DNA from 4 places in the Citricoccus sp. K5 genome. Region 1 is predicted to be linked to each of the others. Evidence: riboswitches for the same ligand, from Rfam matches in the RefSeq annotation. Region 1 holds a riboswitch; each other region holds the start of a gene.
What was found. Region 1 has a riboswitch for S-adenosylmethionine ahead of BOSE125_RS01000 (acyl-CoA dehydrogenase). Riboswitches for the same ligand answer to the same signal wherever they lie in the genome.
Positions count from the first base shown of each region.

Region 2: it holds a riboswitch for S-adenosylmethionine, as region 1 does, so the genes downstream of both, BOSE125_RS15025 (ABC transporter ATP-binding protein) here and BOSE125_RS01000 (acyl-CoA dehydrogenase) in region 1, are expected to answer to the same signal.
Region 3: it holds a riboswitch for S-adenosylmethionine, as region 1 does, so the genes downstream of both, BOSE125_RS14990 (AMP-binding protein) here and BOSE125_RS01000 (acyl-CoA dehydrogenase) in region 1, are expected to answer to the same signal.
Region 4: it holds a riboswitch for S-adenosylmethionine, as region 1 does, so the genes downstream of both, BOSE125_RS14940 (acyl-CoA dehydrogenase) here and BOSE125_RS01000 (acyl-CoA dehydrogenase) in region 1, are expected to answer to the same signal.

Region 1 covers NZ_LR732817.1:219,053-223,258, reverse strand. The annotation lists gene BOSE125_RS01005 (acyl-CoA dehydrogenase family protein) at 1-359, opposite strand, end outside; gene BOSE125_RS01000 (acyl-CoA dehydrogenase) at 356-1,729, opposite strand; SAM riboswitch class IV at 1,822-1,936, opposite strand; gene cynS (cyanase) at 2,102-2,539, opposite strand; gene BOSE125_RS00990 (formate/nitrite transporter family protein) at 2,554-3,399, opposite strand; gene BOSE125_RS00985 (MmcQ/YjbR family DNA-binding protein) at 3,538-3,987, opposite strand; gene BOSE125_RS00980 (queuosine precursor transporter) at 4,034-4,206, opposite strand, start outside.
Region 2 covers NZ_LR732817.1:3,337,709-3,341,914, forward strand. The annotation lists gene BOSE125_RS15015 (ABC transporter permease) at 1-579, opposite strand, end outside; gene BOSE125_RS15020 (aliphatic sulfonate ABC transporter substrate-binding protein) at 576-1,595, opposite strand; gene BOSE125_RS15025 (ABC transporter ATP-binding protein) at 1,752-2,594, opposite strand; SAM riboswitch class I at 2,588-2,699, opposite strand; gene map (type I methionyl aminopeptidase) at 2,933-3,715, opposite strand; gene BOSE125_RS15035 (helix-turn-helix transcriptional regulator) at 3,819-4,106, shown strand.
Region 3 covers NZ_LR732817.1:3,330,139-3,334,344, reverse strand. The annotation lists gene BOSE125_RS15000 (GNAT family N-acetyltransferase) at 1-238, shown strand, start outside; gene BOSE125_RS14995 (sodium:proton antiporter) at 298-1,986, opposite strand; SAM riboswitch class I at 2,102-2,221, shown strand; gene BOSE125_RS14990 (AMP-binding protein) at 2,234-4,206, shown strand, end outside.
Region 4 covers NZ_LR732817.1:3,314,716-3,318,921, forward strand. The annotation lists gene BOSE125_RS14935 (BTAD domain-containing putative transcriptional regulator) at 50-1,879, shown strand; SAM riboswitch class I at 1,961-2,055, shown strand; gene BOSE125_RS14940 (acyl-CoA dehydrogenase) at 2,159-3,466, shown strand; gene BOSE125_RS14945 (MFS transporter) at 3,466-4,206, shown strand, end outside.

The DNA.
Region 1 (4,206 bases):
CGATCCCGGGACACCGGGTCCGGGTGCCCCAGCACGTTCTCCTGGTTGATCAGGTGCGCACGCAGGGCCTGGACCAGGTTTGAGTCCGCCGCCGCCAGCTCCACGATCAGGTGTGCCTGCTCCGCGAAGGAGAGTCCGGCGCCGCCGTACTCCGCCGGCACCCGCAGGGAGGTGAACCCCGCCGCGGCCAGCCGCCGGACGGCGTCGCGGTCGATGATGTGCTCGGCCTCCCGTTCGGCGGCGCTGCCTGCGATGGCCGCGAACACCGGGGCCAGCTGCTCCCGGACGGCACGGTATGCCTGTCCGGACGGTTCGCTTCCGGTGGAGGCGGTGGTGCGCTCGGCGGTGGTGGTCATCATGCTCCTTCTGTGGTGGACGTGGTGGCGGCCTCCGCGGCGGCGGAGTTGCGGGCCGTGGAGTGAAACGGCGGGATGACGCCGTTGATCCGGTAGTCGCCCACGGCCTGGGTGCGGTAGATCAGCGGGGTATGGCTGGCGATCGTCCGGGCGTTGAGCCAGTGCTGGTGCAGCTGCCGGCTGGCATCCGTGGCCGATGCGCCGCCGGACTCGAAGATCTGGTTGGTGGCCTCCAGAATCAGATCGGACACCACGAGCGACGCCTCGGACAGCGCGACGTTGGCCCGGGCGTGGGCCTGGAGCACCACCGGGTCCTCCAGGTCGGTATGCCCCCTGACCTGGAGGAAGGACTCCTCCACCACGGCCGCGGCGCCCCGCACGATGTGCCGGGCCGAGCCCACCTTCGCGGAGACCGAACCGATGACCTGGTGCACCAGCGGGTCCTCCGCCGGCGTCTCCGCCACCGCGTGGTCATAGGTACGACGCCGGCCGCGGACGAACGCGGTGACCTCGGCCAGCGCGGTGGCGCCGATCCCCGCCTGGGTGGCCGCCAGCACGATCCACAGGACGGTGTAGGCCAGAACGCCCGTGGGGACGTTGAACTCCTGCGTCCGCTGGGCCCGCACGGGGACGTGGTCCAGGATGGTGGTGCCGGAGGCGGTGAGCCGCTGGCCGAAGCCGTTCCAGTCGTCGATGCGCTGCACACCAGGATCACGGGCGTCGATGATCGCGAAGACCGGTCCATCCTCCTCGAGCCCGGGCCGGACCGCGGAGACCAGCAGGTAGTCCGCGAAGATCGCGCCGGTGGAGTAGAACTTGTCCCCGCTGATCCGGGCCACCTCCGTGGTGCCCGTGGCGGCGGCCGCCTGCACGGTGTCCTGGTCCGCGTCGATCCAGTGCACGGGGCGCTTGCCGGCGGCCGGCGGCAGTTCCACGAGGGCGTTGCCGAAGATCCTGCCGGCGGCCACCTCGGCCAGCCACCACTCGGAGACCGCCCCTTGGGACTCGTTCTCGTGCTGCTCCGTGAACATGAAGTGCCCGTGCAGGGCCTGGGGCAGGTTGGGGTCCGCGGCGGCCAGGTCCACCAGCAGGTCCGCCAGCTGGGGCAGGCTCGCCCCGATCCCGCCGTAGCGCCGGCCCAGGCGCACCCGCGTGAACCCCGCGCCGCGCAGGTGCTCGATGGCCGCGAAGGCCAGCTCGTGGTCCAGTTCACGCTGGGCGGCTCCCGCGGCGACGGCCGCGAAGACCGGGGCGAAGTGCTCGGCGAGCTGGGCGTCCGTGGGCCCGGAGGGGCCGATGGCCGCCCTCAGTTCCTCGAAGGTGGGCAGTCTGGTCAGCGCGGAGCGGTGTTCGAGGTGGGTGGTGTCCGTCATGGGTGTCCCCGTCAGCCATGGCACACCGGAATGGCGTTGGCCCGGAACACTGCGTCGTCATGGCTTGGTGGCCGAGATCTGCATTCACGGTGGTGCCGTACTTGCCCCGCGGTGGTCCCCGGAGGCCGAATCATCACCTGGAGCACCCCACTACGGTGAGAGGGTTGCCGTCCGGCCAGCCAGGGCTTAGCACCGGATCTCGTGATTCTGTTCTTGACCCTAGGCAGTCAGCACGCGGCCGCCAAGCCTCGGGTCATGTTCAGCGGACTGGCGTCATCTGGGCCCGCTTCACTGCCGATATGCCGCCCCGATGGCTGGAGGCCGCCCCAGATGACGGACTGTGACGGCCGGTGACGGACCGGGACATTCCGGTCACCAGCGGTAGTCCAGGAACTTGCCGTCCAAGGTGATGACCACGCGGTCGCCATCCGGATCGGCACGGCGGTGGAGATTGACCTTGAAGTTGATGGCACTCATGATGCCGTCCCCGAACTCCTCGTGGATCAGCGCCTTCAGCGCCGGCCCGTAGACCGACAGGGCCTCCATCAGCCGGTAGATCGTGGGATCGTTCATCACGGCCGGGTCGCTGCCCCGGTTCGGCTGTTGCTGCAGGCTCTCGGCCACGTCGTCCCCCAGACCGAGCATCTCGACCACGACGTCGGCCTGGGCCGCCGTCATCGGGTGCTGTCCCAGCAGCGCAGCCGTGGTCCACACCGGGGCGGCGCCGAGGGCGCCGGCGAGGTCCGCCCAGGTGAGGCCGGCACGGATGCGGGCGGCGTTGACGAGATCGGCAGCGTACGCCTTGGGCATGATCGGGTCCATGGTCAGCGGCTCACGACATGGTCGGACAGCGTCGGCAGCTTCGGCTGACGCTTGGCTGCCGTGCGGTAGTGAGTGGCGTACAGGGTCAGGCCCACGAAGGAGAGGCCGCCCACGAGGTTGCCGAGCACGGTCGGGATCTCGTTCCAGACGAGGTAGTCCATGATGGAGAACTCTCCGCCCAGCATGAGGCCCGCCGGGAAGAGGAACATATTGACGATGGAGTGCTCGAATCCCATGTAGAAGAAGAGCATGACCGGCATCCACATGATCAGTGCCTTGCCCACGACGTCCTTCGCCAGGAAGGCCGCGACCACACCGGTCGAGACCATCCAGTTGCAGAGCACGCCACGGATGAAGAGGGTCAGCATGCCACCCGCGCCGTATTCGGCGTAGCCGACGGTTCTTCCCTCGCCGATGGAGCCGATCTGCTGAGCCACCTCGTTCGGCGGGGTCTGGAAGCCGTAGGTCATGGTCACCACCATCATGACGGCCACCAAGAAGGCACCGGCGAAGTTGCCGACGAAAACCAGGCCCCAGTTGCGCAGCAGGCCGCCGATGGTCACGCCGGGCCTCTTGTCGATCCACGCCAGTGGGACCAGGGTGAAGACACCGGTGAGCAGGTCGAAGCCGAGCAGGTAGATCAGGATGAAACCGACCGGGAACAGCAACGCACCCACGAGTGCGTTGCCGCTCTGCACGGTGACGGTGATGGCGAACGCGGCGGCGAGCGCCAGGATGGCACCGGCCATGAACGAGCGGATCAGCGTGTCCCGGGTGGACATGAAGACCTTGGACTCACCGGCGTCCACCATGTGCTTCACGAAGTCTGGCGGGCTGACATAGGACATGTGACATCACTCCAAGGGCGAGGGGCCGGGCATACCCCCAACCTAGGAAGAGTGCGTTTCTGCGGTGTTTCCGTTCCTGCACGGGGCCGCGAAATCTCCCTCACTCCCCGTGCGGGATGCGGTGAGACGTCCCTGCGCTCATTCCCGCCGAGGAAGTTCCCTGACCAGTTTCACCGCTGCGGTGAGCCGGTAGCTCGTCTCAAGCCACTCGGCGATCTCATCCCATCCTTCGTCCCGGGCCGGATCGAGCCCGTCCAGGTCGATGCCGAACCAGCCCGCTGGCCCCAGATAGGCCGGCCGGAAGACCCGTGGATCCTGCTCCAGGAACGAGACGTCGGCCTCCTCTGGTCTGATCACCACCACCTGCGGGTGCTGGACGTAGCCGTCCCCGGCGGCTGTCGAACCGGATCGTTCCTGGGCGCTGCCCGTGTCCTTGACCGAGGCCCCGTAGTAGGCGAAGACCTTCTGGGTGAAGAACGCCGGCCTCCCGTGGGAGACCTTCATGTCCGCCGCCGGGAGGGTCAAGGCCAAGGCGCGGACGCGCTGGAAGTGGAGGTCGCCGTCGTCGTACATCTTCGCGTGGGCCATGAGCCCAGTTTTCCCGGCGACCGAGGCAGCGTGAAGTCTCGGCTCCCTACGCCTCGGGAACCGTGGCGTAGGCCGGCTCGGCCCTCTTGACCCGGCCGATGACCCAGATGGTCACCGGGGAGAGCACGATCTCGACGACGGACTTGAACACGAAGCCGACCAGCACGTAGTTGAGGAAGGTCGGCAGGTCCGTGATCCCGATGACGCCGGCGGCGATGG
Region 2 (4,206 bases), 3.1 Mb from region 1:
GTTCGTGAAGATCGGGAAGAACGCGCCGATCACGATCAATGTCACCTTCGAGTCCTCACCGATGCCCATCCACAGGATCAGCAGAGGCACCCACGCCAGCGACGGCACCGCGCGAATCGCTCCGATCAGGGGCGCAAGCAGGGCATCGGCCCAGGTGGAGAGTCCGAGGATGGAGCCGATGAGCAGGCCGAGGACCCCGCCCATCACGAAGCCGAGCAGCACCCGCTGCACTGAGATGGCGATGTGGTGCCACAGGGATCCGTCGGCGGCCAGATCGATCCCCGCACTGACCACCGAGGCCGGCGAGGGAAGCTGCACCGGCGAGAACAAGCCGGCAGCCGTCGCAGCCCACCAGGCGACGACCAGCACCACGGGCAGCAGAAGCCCGACGACGGCCCGGCCGGCCGGGGTGCCCAAGATCCCGCGGGTGCCCCGGCCGGTGGCGGGACCACCGCCGTTCCGGGAGCTCGAGCCGTAACCCCGGCCGGCCGGCGTCGAGCCCCGGTTGCGGCGCCCCGCCACCTCGTCAGCCCTATGCGATGCCGGGGTCAGGTGTTCGGGGGAGACGAGGGAGCTCACTGCGTGGCTTCTTCGGCGAACGAGGGCTCGAGGAGTTCGGCGAGGGCCTTGTCCACGTTCTCCTGGCTGGCCACGTCACCGGTTTCCACCAGGATCGGGCCGACGACCTCAAGGACGTCCAGTTGTTCCTGGCCGGGGACCGGGTCCACGTCCAGGTTGGAACGCTCCTCGATGACGATGGTGGCCACGTCTTGCTCGAGGCCGGCCACCTCGGCGAGGATCGACGCGGTCTCCTCTGGGTTCTCGAGGGCCCACTCACGGGCCTGCTCGTAGACGTCCACCACCGTTTGAGCCAGCTCGGGGGATTCCTCGAGGAAGGACTCCGTGGCGTTGAGGAAGCCGTAGGTGTTGAAGTCGACGTTGCGGTAGAACAGCTCGGCACCCTCGGCCTCGGCCCCGGCCATGATCGGGTCCAGCCCGGACCAGGCGTCCACGGATCCGTTGTTCAGGGCGGCGTTGCCGTCGGCATGCTGGAGGTTCTGCACGGTGACGTCGGATTCGTCCACGCCGGCCTCGCCGAGGGCCTGGATGAGGAAGAAGTAGGGGTCGGTGCCCTTGGTGGCCGCCACGTTCTTGCCGACCAGGTCCGTGACCTCGGTGATGTCCGAATCGGCGGAGGTGACCAGGGCGGCCCACTCCGGCTGGGAGTAGAGGCTGATGGTCTTGATCGGGGTGCCGTTGGCGCGGTTGAGCAGGGCGGCGGAGCCGGCCGTTGAGCCCACGTCGATGGCCTCGGCACGCAGGGCCTCGTTGGCCTTGTTGGAACCCGCGGACTGGATCCAGTTGACGCTGACGCCTTCGTCGGAGAGCTCCTCCTCCAGCCAGCCCTTCTCCTTGATGACCAGGGAGAGCGGATTGTAGGTGGCGTAGTCGATGTTCAGCTCGCCACCCTCGGCACCACCGCCGGCACCGGCTTCGGCGGCCTCACCACCAGATCCCTCGCCGGCCACGCAACCGGTGAGGGCGAGAGCCGCGATGGCGAGGGTGGCGGCGGACAGGGTGATTCGTGAGCGCATGGGGTGCCTTTCGAAGGGTGCGGTGCTTCCCGGGCCGGCAGGGGTTGTGGCGCGGGGCAATTGGTCGGGTACAGCGGGTACAGAGGGGGGCGTGCAGAAAGGGCCGTGCGACGTGGAGGCGGGGGATGCTCGCAGCGGTGCCCTGGCCGGGTCCGGCTAGTGGCGGTGGGCGTCCACGCCCAGTCCGGCCAACAATTCGGATCGGAGCCGGGCCAGTTCGGCCGAACCCCGATCCCGAGGCCGTTGACCGGGGACGGTGACCATCGTGCGGGTGGTGGCACCGGGGGCCGCGCCCGGGGCGGGGTCCTGGCCGAGCAGCAGGATCCGGTCGGCCAGCTGGAGCGCCTCGTCCACGTCATGGGTGACGAGCAGGACCGTGGTGGCGGTCTTGGCATGGATGTCCAGCAACAGGTCCTGCATCCGCAATCGCGTCAAAGCATCGAGCGCGCCGAAGGGCTCGTCCAATAGCAGGACGCCAGGACGCCGGGCCAGGGCACGAGCCAGCGAGGTTCGCTGGGCCATGCCGCCGGAGACCTCCCGGGGCCGAAGGGTGGCGTGTTCGGCCAGGCCCACCAGTTCCAACAATCGGTCGACGCTCTCGCGGCCCTCCGCGCGGCCCGTGTTCGGGGGCAAGCCCAGGGCCACGTTCTGGTGGATGGTGCGCCAGGGCATGAGGCGGGGCTCCTGGAACCCGACTGCGGTGCGGGAGTCGTAGGGCCGGACGGCGGACCCGCCGACCAGGATCTGCCCCGTGTTGCCGGTGTCCAGGCCGCCCACGGCCCGCAACAGGGTGGACTTGCCGCAGCCGGAGGCACCGATGATGGCCAGGACCTCGCCCGGCTCCACGGTGAGGTTGATGTCTCGCAAGACGGTGCGTGCGCCGGCGGCGGCCGGAAAGGACCGGCCGACATCGCGGAACTCCACCGCCAGGCTGGTGGTCGAGGCCGGCGGCGCCGTCAGGACGCTGGAACCGGGCAGGGACTCGGCAAGGGCAGTCACCGTGAATCACGCTCCATCGGCTCTGGCATGAGCACCTTCCCGGAGAAACGCGGGAGGTTGCTGCGGCGTCACGGAGCCAGATCTCTCGGCCGCTCTGGATGGTTGATTCATCCAGTGAAGCAGAACACGCGGTATCCATGTCAAGCGCGGAACAGCCCACGAATCCCGAGTTCACCGGCGTCGAGGGGCTGTACGGCGGTGTTTTCCCCGTCCCTGTTGCCTACTCTGCCGCAGATCGCTTGACGTCATGGTGCGTCATATGGGGGCACTTTCGAAGCCGATGTCGGCCCAGCGGCTGCGAGCAGGGGCTGCAGGACGAAATGTGACGTCAGAGGGATTCAATCCCGCACGGGAGAAGGCACCGTGATGATCTCGGCACCGTCCTCGGTGATGGCGATCGTGTGTTCGCTGTGCGCCGTGCGGCAGCCGGTCGCGCTGCGGAGCGTCCATCCGTCGGCATCCGTGACGAGTCGATCGGTGTCCACCATGGCCCACGGCTCCAGGGCGAGGAGCAGTCCGGGGCGAAGGACGTAGCCGCGCCCGGGCCGCCCGGTGTTGGGGACGTGAGGGTCCTGGTGCATCGTGGAGCCGATGCCGTGGCCGCCGAACTCGGTGTTGACCGCGAACCCGGCCTCGCTGAGGACAGAGCCGATGGCGTGGGAGAGGTCGCCGATGCGTGCTCCGGGCCCGGCCGCGGCGATCCCTGCGGCCAGGGCGCGCTCCGTGGTCTCGATCAAGGTGACGCTCTCGGCGGGGCGGGCATCGCCGACGATGAAGCTGATGGCGGCATCGGCGGCGATGCCGCGCAGGGTGACCGCGAGGTCGAGGGTCAGCAGGTCGCCGTCGGCCAGTGTGTAGTCATGTGGTTTGCCGTGCAGCACGGCGTCGTTGACAGCCGTGCAGATGTAGTGCCCGAAGGGCCCCCGCCCGAAGGAGGGCTCGTAGTCGACGTAGCAGGAGGTTGCCCCGGCCTCGATGATCAGGACGCGGGCCCATTCGTTGATTTCCAGGAGATTCGTGCCGATGGCGGCCCTGCTCCTCAGGGCTTGGAGAATCTCGGCGACGAGGGCGCCGGAGTCACGGGCCCGATCCAGCTCGGCGGGGGTCAGGATTTCAATCATGCGCTGCCTTTTCACGGGACTTCTCTGGGATGCCGACAACTATCTCCGGTTCCAATAACTATACCGGCCATATTATCCCGGACCTGGAACTAGAATGGAGTCCATGGTGAGGTTGCCGCTGAGTGCTGCAGAAATCGAGCGTGGGGAGCGCCTGGGCGCCCTCCTGCGGCGTGCTCGGGCGGAGCGCACGATGCTCGAGGTCGCGCTCGATGCCGGGGTGTCGCCCGAGACGCTGCGGAAGATCGAATCAGGCCGGGTCGCCACGCCGGCCTTCCCGACCATTGCGGCCATCGCCGAGGTCCTCGGCCTCTCACTCGACGCGGTGTGGGCCGAGATCACCCTCACCGAGACGCTGGAACTCCGGCGATGGGGCCAGCTGCGACCACTCTGACCTCCGATGACTGTCCGGGGCCGCCCCGAGTCACCCGTATCCGGCCGGTACCGGTGAGCGCATTTGACACGGAGCACCATAGACCGGCTTGATGGAGGGG
Region 3 (4,206 bases), 3.1 Mb from region 1:
GCAGGACGCCGTCTACGGCATGCTCCTGCTCGTTCTGGCCCCGCCGGAGCGCTTCGTCCGCGGGCAACGGCTGCTGCCGGAGGCCGGACTGGCCGCAGCCCTGGAGGAGTTCATGGCCGGGACCGATCCAGAGCGGTATCCCGTCGGCTCCGTGCTGGAGGCCGCCGGCCATCCCGAGGGCGTCCGGATGCTGGCCGTCGAGGAGCTGGGCCGCGCCCCGGTGTCCCACCGCCCGTGAGCCGAGGGCGGCCGCTGCCGGGACGGGGTCCCCCGCCCCAGGCTCGGACCGTCCCGCGGCTACTGCATCCGCGTGGACTCCGCGTCGATGAAATGCTGCGCCCGTTGCAAGGTGTGCGAGGAGTAGGTGCCGCCGGCCCGCGCGTCGAGCAGGACGGACTGTTCCACGTCCACGAGCTGGCGGCGCAATTCGCGGTGCTGCTGGGCGTGACCGTCCGGATCGTCGTCATTGACCATGGCCGCCAGCGCCTCCGTGGCGGCCAGGCCCCTGCTCCGCGTCCGCTCCAGCACCTCAGGGGCGAAGGGCTTGCCGTTCTCCCGCAGCAGCGCCTGATTGTCCAGGAAGGCCTGGCGGGCGGCGATGATCTCCTCGGCCAGGCGGGTGACCTCGCGGCCCTCGGCCACCTCGCTGGTGCCCTTGATGCCCAAGACACGGATCAGCAGGGGCAGCGTGCCGCCCTGGACCACCAGGGTGATGATGGCGACGGTGAAGGCGATCAGGATCAACTCGGCCCGGTAGGGGATGTCCGAGGGCAGCGACTGGGCCGCCGCCAGGGTGACGGCCCCGCGCATCCCGGACCAGGCCAGTACGGCACCACCGCGCCACCCGAGGCTGTGGGTGGCCTGGAACTGCGCATCCGCACGCCACCGCTGCAGCCTCGACGCGCGCCGTGGATTGGCGTCCTGCTCACCCTCGGCGACGGCTTCCAGGGCGGCGTCCAGTTGCTCGGCGACCTCGGGTATCCGGCGCTGACGGGCCCGCAGGTGCGCGATCAGCGGGACCACGAACAGGATGCGGACCCCGAAGAGGATCACGGTGCAGGCGGCCGCGAGGGCAACGGCCATCCACAGCCCCCGGCCGGAGGACTCGGCATCCGCGACGATCGAGGTGATCTCGAAGCCCATCAGCAGGAACACGCCGTTCTCCAGCAGCAACTGGATGGTCCGCCAATTGGTGCGGTCGGTGATGCGGTCCACGGCACTGAAGCGTTTGGGCGCCTGATGGCCGGTGACCAGCCCGGCCGCCACCACAGCGATGACGCCCGAGGCGTGCAGGTTCTCCGCCGGCATGTAGGCCAGGAACGGCACGGTCAGGGAGATCGCGGTGGTGAGCACCGGCTGCTGGCGGATCCGGGACCGGGCCCACACCGTGAGGCCGCCGACCAGCAGCCCGACTGCCACCCCCGCGATGACCGCGTAGGCGAAGTCACCGATGGCGCCCCAGAACGTGATGCTGCCGGCGGTGGCGGCAATGGCGGTGCGGAGCATGACGAGCGCCGTGGCGTCGTTGACCAGCCCCTCCCCCTCGAGGATCATCACCAGCCGCGGCGGCAGCCCCAGCTTCTTGCCGATGGAGGTCGCAGCCACGGCGTCCGGCGGGCTGATCACGGCCCCCAGTGCCACCGCCGCGGCGAAGCCGATGTCCGGCAGCACCCACCAGATCAGCCAACCGGTGGCGAAGGCGGAGGCGATCACTAGCAGGACGGACAAGGCGCTGATCGTCTCGAGGTCCCGGCGGAAATCCGTGATGGGGACGTTGACCGCGGCCGAGTAGAGGATCGGCGGCAGCGCGATCATGAGGATCCACTCCGGCTCCAGCAGGATCCTGGGTGCCCCGGGGATCAGGCTGCAGCCGATGCCGACGATGACCAGCAGGATGGGTGCGGCCACGCCCAGCTTCGGGGCGAAGAGTGACACGAGGACGATGATCAGGACGCCGGCCACGGCCAGCAGTGCGAATTCTTCCAAGGGGCCTCCCCGTTCCGGTGGCTGGCGTCACCACTGCCCGTCCAGACTAATCCCGGCGCCGTAGCACGGCTTCACCGGTTTGGTACGGGCCCGGGACCCGGACGTACAGTGGAATCGACCATCCCGAGCGGCCGAGAGATCTGGCTCTGTGACGCCGCAGCAACCCGTGGTCGACGCCGGCCCCTTTCCGGGCTCGGCATCGGCCACCAGGTGCTACCGCCAGATTCGATGGAAAGAAGGTTCTGTCTTGTCTGTTGCCCCGAACACCACGACCACCACCACCGCCGAAACCGGCGCCTCCCCCGCTCCGCTGCCGGGCCCCCTGCCGGGCTCTGTCCTGAACGCCGCCGACACCACCGCCCACCCAGGCCGCCCCGGGAACCTGCTCCACGGCGGCCTGGGCGACGGCCAACCGGTGGACGAGGCCGACCGCCTCGCCTTCTGGGACCAGGCCGCGCGCCGCCTCGACTGGCAGACGCCGTGGAACAACACCCACTCCTGGACGGCCCCGGACCCGGTGGCCGAGCGCGGTCCGGAGATCCGATGGTTCGAGGGCGGCACCCTCAACGTCGCGGTGAACTGCGTGGACCGGCACGTGACAGCCGGCCGCGGTGACAAGGTCGCGCTGTACTTCGAGGGTGAGCCCGGCGACCGCCGCGCCGTGACCTACGCGCAGTTGCAGAAGGAGGTCAGCCAGGCGGCGAACGCGCTGACCGAATTGGGCATCGGGAAGGGCGACCGCGTGGTCGTCTACCTGCCCGTGCTGGTGGAGACCATCGTCATCACCCTGGCCTGCGCCCGGATCGGCGCAGTGCACTCGCTCGTGTTCGGCGGCTTCTCCGCCGAGGCGCTGAAGTTCCGCGTGGAGGACACCGGCGCCAAGCTGCTGGTGACCTCCGAGGGCCAGTTCCGCCGTGGGAAGGCCGTCCCGGTCAAGGCCAACGCGGACGAGGCCGTCTCCGGTGAGAACAACATCGAGCACGTGCTGGTGCTCAACCGCACCGGACACACAGATGTGGACTGGGTCGAGGGCCGGGACGTCTGGTGGCACGAGATCGTGGACCGCCAGCCGGAGACCCACACCCCCGAGTTCTTCGATGCCGAGACGCCGCTGTTCATCATGTACACCTCCGGCACCACGGGTCAGCCCAAGGGGCTGGTGCACACCTCCGGCGGGTACCTGGTCCAGACCTCCTGGTCCTACGACTACCTGTTCTCCAACCCGGATGTCACCGCGCGGGATCAGGACGTCCACTGGTGCACGGCGGACCTGGCCTGGGTCACCGCCCACACCTACGAGATCTACGGGCCGCTCTCCAACGGCGTCACCCAGGTCATCTACGAGGGGGTGCCGAACGCACCGCACCCGGGCCGGCACTTCGAGGTCATCGAGCGTTACGGCGTGACCTCGTACTACACGGCGCCGACGCTCGTGCGCTCCCTCATGGGCTGGTTCCCGGAGGGCATCCCCACGGACTACGACCTGTCCTCCATCCGCCTTGTCGGCACCGTCGGCGAGGCCGTGAACCCGGAGGCCTGGACCTGGGCGCGCACGCAGATCGGCCGGGACCGGCTGTCCACGTTGGACGGGGAACTCCAGGAACAGACCAACGACGCCGGCGCGCAGGTCCCGCGCGATGGTTCCGTGGGCGTGCCCATGGTGGACACCTGGTGGCAGTCCGAGACCGGTGCGACCATCCTCTCCCCCCGGCAGGACGATGAGCGGTTCAAGCCCGGCTGCGGTTCCCGTCCGCTGCCGGGCGTGGACGTGGCCGTGGTGGACGACTCCGGCGCGCCCGTGGCCGCCGGCCTGCAGGGCAAGGCCGTGATCACCCGCACCGGGCCGTCCATGGCCCGCACCGTCTGGGGCAATCCACGGCGCTACTTCTCCTCCTATTGGAAGGACTACGCCGAGCAGGGCTGGTTCCTGGCCGGGGACGGCGCGAAGTATGACGAGGACGGGGACATCTGGATCCTGGGCCGCATCGACGACGTCATCAACATCTCCGGCCACCGCCTGTCCACCATCGAGATCGAGTCGGCACTGGTCTCCCACCCCGGCGTGGTGGAGGCCGGCGTCTGCCCCGTGCCGGATGCCAAGACCGGGCACGCCGCCGTCGCCTTCGTGGTGGCCCACGCGGGCTACGCCGAGGGGGGCGGGGCTGCCGTGCCGGAGGACTGCACCCCGGCGGAGGCATTGCGCCGCCACGTGGGCACGGT
Region 4 (4,206 bases), 3.1 Mb from region 1:
CGAGCTTCGGATCTGTGTCCTCGGTCAGGTCCGTGCCGAGATCGAGGGCGTGCCCCTACGCCTCTCCCGGGCCCGGCATCGCGAGATCCTCGGGATCCTGATAACCGCGCAGGGGCGGGCAGTGTCCACGGGCGGGCTGGTCGAGGATTTGTGGGAAGATCCCCCTGACGGCGCGGTGGGGGCCGTGCGAACGTTCGTCGGTGAGATCAGGAAAGTGCTCGAGCCACAGCGTCCTCCGCGAGTCCCTTCGGAGATTCTCGTGACCGAGGGTGACGGCTATGCCCTGAGGCCCGTGCCCGCGGCGGTCGATCTCTGGCGCGCCGAGCAGGCCATTCGGGCCGCAGACGGCAGGAGCCCCGAAGTCAGCGAACCGTTGTTGTCTGCCGCGTTGGACGAGTGGCGCGGAACTGCCTTCGAGGAGTTCAGACGGCAACCGTGGGCCAAGAGTGAGAGGGCTCGGGTCGAGAGACTGCGGGCGGGAGCCGTGGAGCAACTGGCAGAAATTCGCCTCACGCTGGGTCGGCCACACGACGTCGTGGCGCTGCTCGAGGCTCAGATCGAAGAGTTCCCGTGGCGGGAAGAGGGCTGGAGGTTGCTCGCCCTTGCCCTGTACCGGTCTGCACGCCCGGGAGAAGCTCTGGACATCATCGCCCGTGCCCGCACCACTCTCATCGGGAGCCCCGGGGCCGATCCACGTGAGCGGTTGACCGAACTCGAACGCGGCATCCTGCGTCAGGATCCGGCACTGGAGGTCCAGGACGGCGGGTCAATTCTGATGCGGACCGCCGCAGTCCAGGCACGGACCAGTCAGCGGACCCAACTCGAAAGCGCCACTGCGCTCCTGCCCCTCCTCGCGGTCTCCGGCGCCGTTGAGGTGGCGGCGGAACAGCGCACCGCCGTGATCGCCGCCGCCGAGCATGTCGGCGATCCGGAAGTGGCGGCCCGAGTCATCGGCGGTTTCGACGTGCCGGGAAGCTGGACCAGGTCGGACGATCCCGCGCGTTCGACGGCGATCGTCGAGGTGGCCCTCCGAACGCTGACGGCCCTGCCGCTTGGCGCATCTGACCGGTTGCGGGCGCGACTCCTCGCCACCATCGCCATGGAGTCCCGTGGCACCGCGAACCGACTCGCCGAGGCTGCCGAGGCAGAGCGAATCGCACGGCGGCTTGGCGACGCCGCCCTGTTGTGTTTTGCCCTCAGCTCACGCTATCTGCAGAGCTTCGAGACGGCAGGCCAGGCAGGGACTCGCGACATGCTCGGTGCTGAGATCGTTGCTGCCGCCGTCGGCGCGGAATTGCCGACTTTCGAGATCGAGGGACGACTGATCAGGATGCAGGCGCTCTGTGCCCTCGACGACGTAGCGGCGGCTTCTCGGCAGGCCGACCTCATCGACGCACTCGCAGAACGCTTCGATCGTCCGCTGGCTTCTGTCTTCACCGCGTGGTTCCGGTGGTCCTTCATGGGCCGCCCTCCACCACCGGAAGGAACGGAGATGCCTGGATTCAGGGACGGGTTGTCCGGACTGGCAGAACTTACCCGGGCTGTTCGAACCGGGACGGAGCTCCCTGACAGCCGGTTCGGACCCTACGAACCGTGGGCCAGGCCGTTGCTCCTGGCCAGGCAGGGGCGGCGCGAGGAGGCCGCCGCCGCTCTCGATGCGGTTCCAGATCCCCCGGACGACCTGATGCTCGAGGTGGCATGGTTCCTGACGGGCCTCGCGGCGGTCGAGAGCGGACACGACCTCGCCGCTCGTCGTGCGTACGACGCCCTTCTGCCAGCGGCAGGCGAGCGAGCGGGCGGCAGCGGGGCCATCGACCTCGGCCCGATCGCACCGCTGCTTGACCGGCTCAGGGCGGCTGCGTTCGACGGCCGGAGCTGAGTACTTCCCTCGACACACTGTGTGAAGCGACGTGACGCCAGACACAGCACTGGAGCGCCGATGTCCGTTAACGTGGGCGGGTAACCATCCAGAGCGGCCGAGAGACCTGGCTCGTCGACGCCGCAGCAACCCGTGGGGATTCCCCAGCCGGGTGCTACCGCCAGGACCGATGGAGATCCCACGGCTGAAGCGGTTCCCTGAACGTTGTCGCTTCGAATGACCCAGCACGGTCTGGACCCCGCCACGGGAATCCTTCGGTGAGACCGAGAGGACCACCGAATGACCGCGACACCCCGCACCATCGCCGCCGTCCAGCCCGGCGCGAACCTCAGCGGCGGCCTGCCCACGGACTACGCCGGTCTCAAGAGGCACTTCCAGCCGCTCTTCGAGGACATCGCGGCGGGGTCCCTGGCCCGGGAGTTGAACCGCGAGCTGCCCTTCGACGCCGTCCGGAGCCTCGACGAAGCCGGGTTCGGGACCCTGAGGGTCCCCGTGGCCCACGGTGGTCCGGAGGTCAGCCTCCAGGACTTCTTCCACCTGCTGATCGACCTGGCCGAGGCCGATTCCAACGTGGCCCACATCTACCGCTCGCACTACGGTTTCCTCGAGGCCCTCCGCTTCCAGCCGCGGGAGGTCCAGGACGTCTGGTATCCGCTGGTCCTGGCGGGCGCCACGGTGGGCAACGCCTCCACGGAGAAGGGCGGCAATGCGCTGGGCGGTCTGAACACCACGCTGACCCCGACCGCCGGCGGCATGGAGCTCAACGGACAGAAGTTCTACGCCACCGCCTCCATCTTCTCCGACTACACCCGCGTCTCGGCCGCCCGTGCCGACGCCGACGGCGGGCCGCTCGACGGCCGTCAGTTCGCCGTGGTGGCCACCGACGCCGAGGGAGTGGTCCTGGAGGACGACTGGGACGGCTTCGGGCAGAAGCTCACGGGCACCGGAACCGCGACCTTCACGAAGGTCACGGTCCCCGCCCACGGGGTGCTCGACCGCGTGCCGGGCTCCGCCGAGGCCGTTCACGAGGCCGCCTTCTTCCAACTCGTGCTGCTGGCGGTCCTGGCCGGGATCGCCCGCGCCTCCCGCCGGGATGCCGTGGCGACCATCGCCTCCCGCAAACGCACCTTCAACACCGGTTCCGGCCTGCCGTTCCGCGAGGATCCGCTGATCCAGGAGGCCGCCGGACGCATTGCCGCGAAGGCCTTCACCGCCGAGGCCACGGTGCTCCACGCCGCCCGCGCCCTGGACGCCGGCATCACGGCCGCCGAGGCCGTCGGGGCCGACCGCCCGGACTTCACCGGAGACGTCCCCGCCGAGCTCTACGGTTCCGAGCTGGCCATCGAACACGCCACCATCACGGTGCCCGAACTGGGCATCGGAGCCGCCCAGGACCTGTTCCTCACCGTGGGCGCCTCCGCCACGTCCACGAAGAAGGCCATGGACCGCCACTGGCGCAACGCCCAGACCGTGGCCACGCACAACCCCATCGCCTTCCGTGCCCGGTCCCTGGGGGACTACTGGATCAACGGGACCCTGCCCGAGGGCCTCAATGCGATCGGCGATGCGAAGGGCGGCCAGGGCTGATGGGCGCCACGAACATCCTCTCCGGCAAGAAGCGGATCCTGGCCTCCGCCTTCGCCGGCACCACCATCGAGTGGTACGACTTCTACCTCTACGGCACGGCTGCGGCGCTGATCTTCAACGTCCAGTTCTTCCCGATGGCCACCGAACTCGGCGGCATCGTCGCCTCCTTCGCGACCCTCGCCGTCGGGGTGATCGCCCGGCCGCTCGGCGGGATCATCGCAGGCCACCTGGGGGACCGGATCGGCCGCAAGGCGCTGCTCGTGGCGTCCCTGGTGCTGATGGGGGTGGCCTCCACCCTGATCGGGCTGATGCCCACCTTCGAGGTCATCGGCTGGTGGGCCGTCGTCGGGCTAGTGTTCCTGCGGATCCTCCAGGGCCTGTCCGCCGGGGCCGAATGGGGCGGTTCGGCGCTGCTGAGCGTGGAGCACGCTCCCGCACGGCACCGCGGCTTCTTCGGATCCTTCACCCAGATCGGCTCCTCCGCCGGCATGCTGCTGGCCACCGGCGCGTTCTTCATCATGCAGAACATCATGAGCGCCGAGCAGTTCGCCGCCTTCGGCTGGCGCATCCCGTTCCTGCTCTCCGCCCTCCTGGTGGCCGTGGGCCTGTGGATCCGGCTCGGCGTGGCCGATGCCCCGGAGTTCCTGGAGCACCAGGCCTCGGGCAACGTGGCCAAGGCACCCCTGAAGGAGCTGCTGGTCCATCACCGGCGGCCACTGCTGGTCACCATCGGCCTGCGC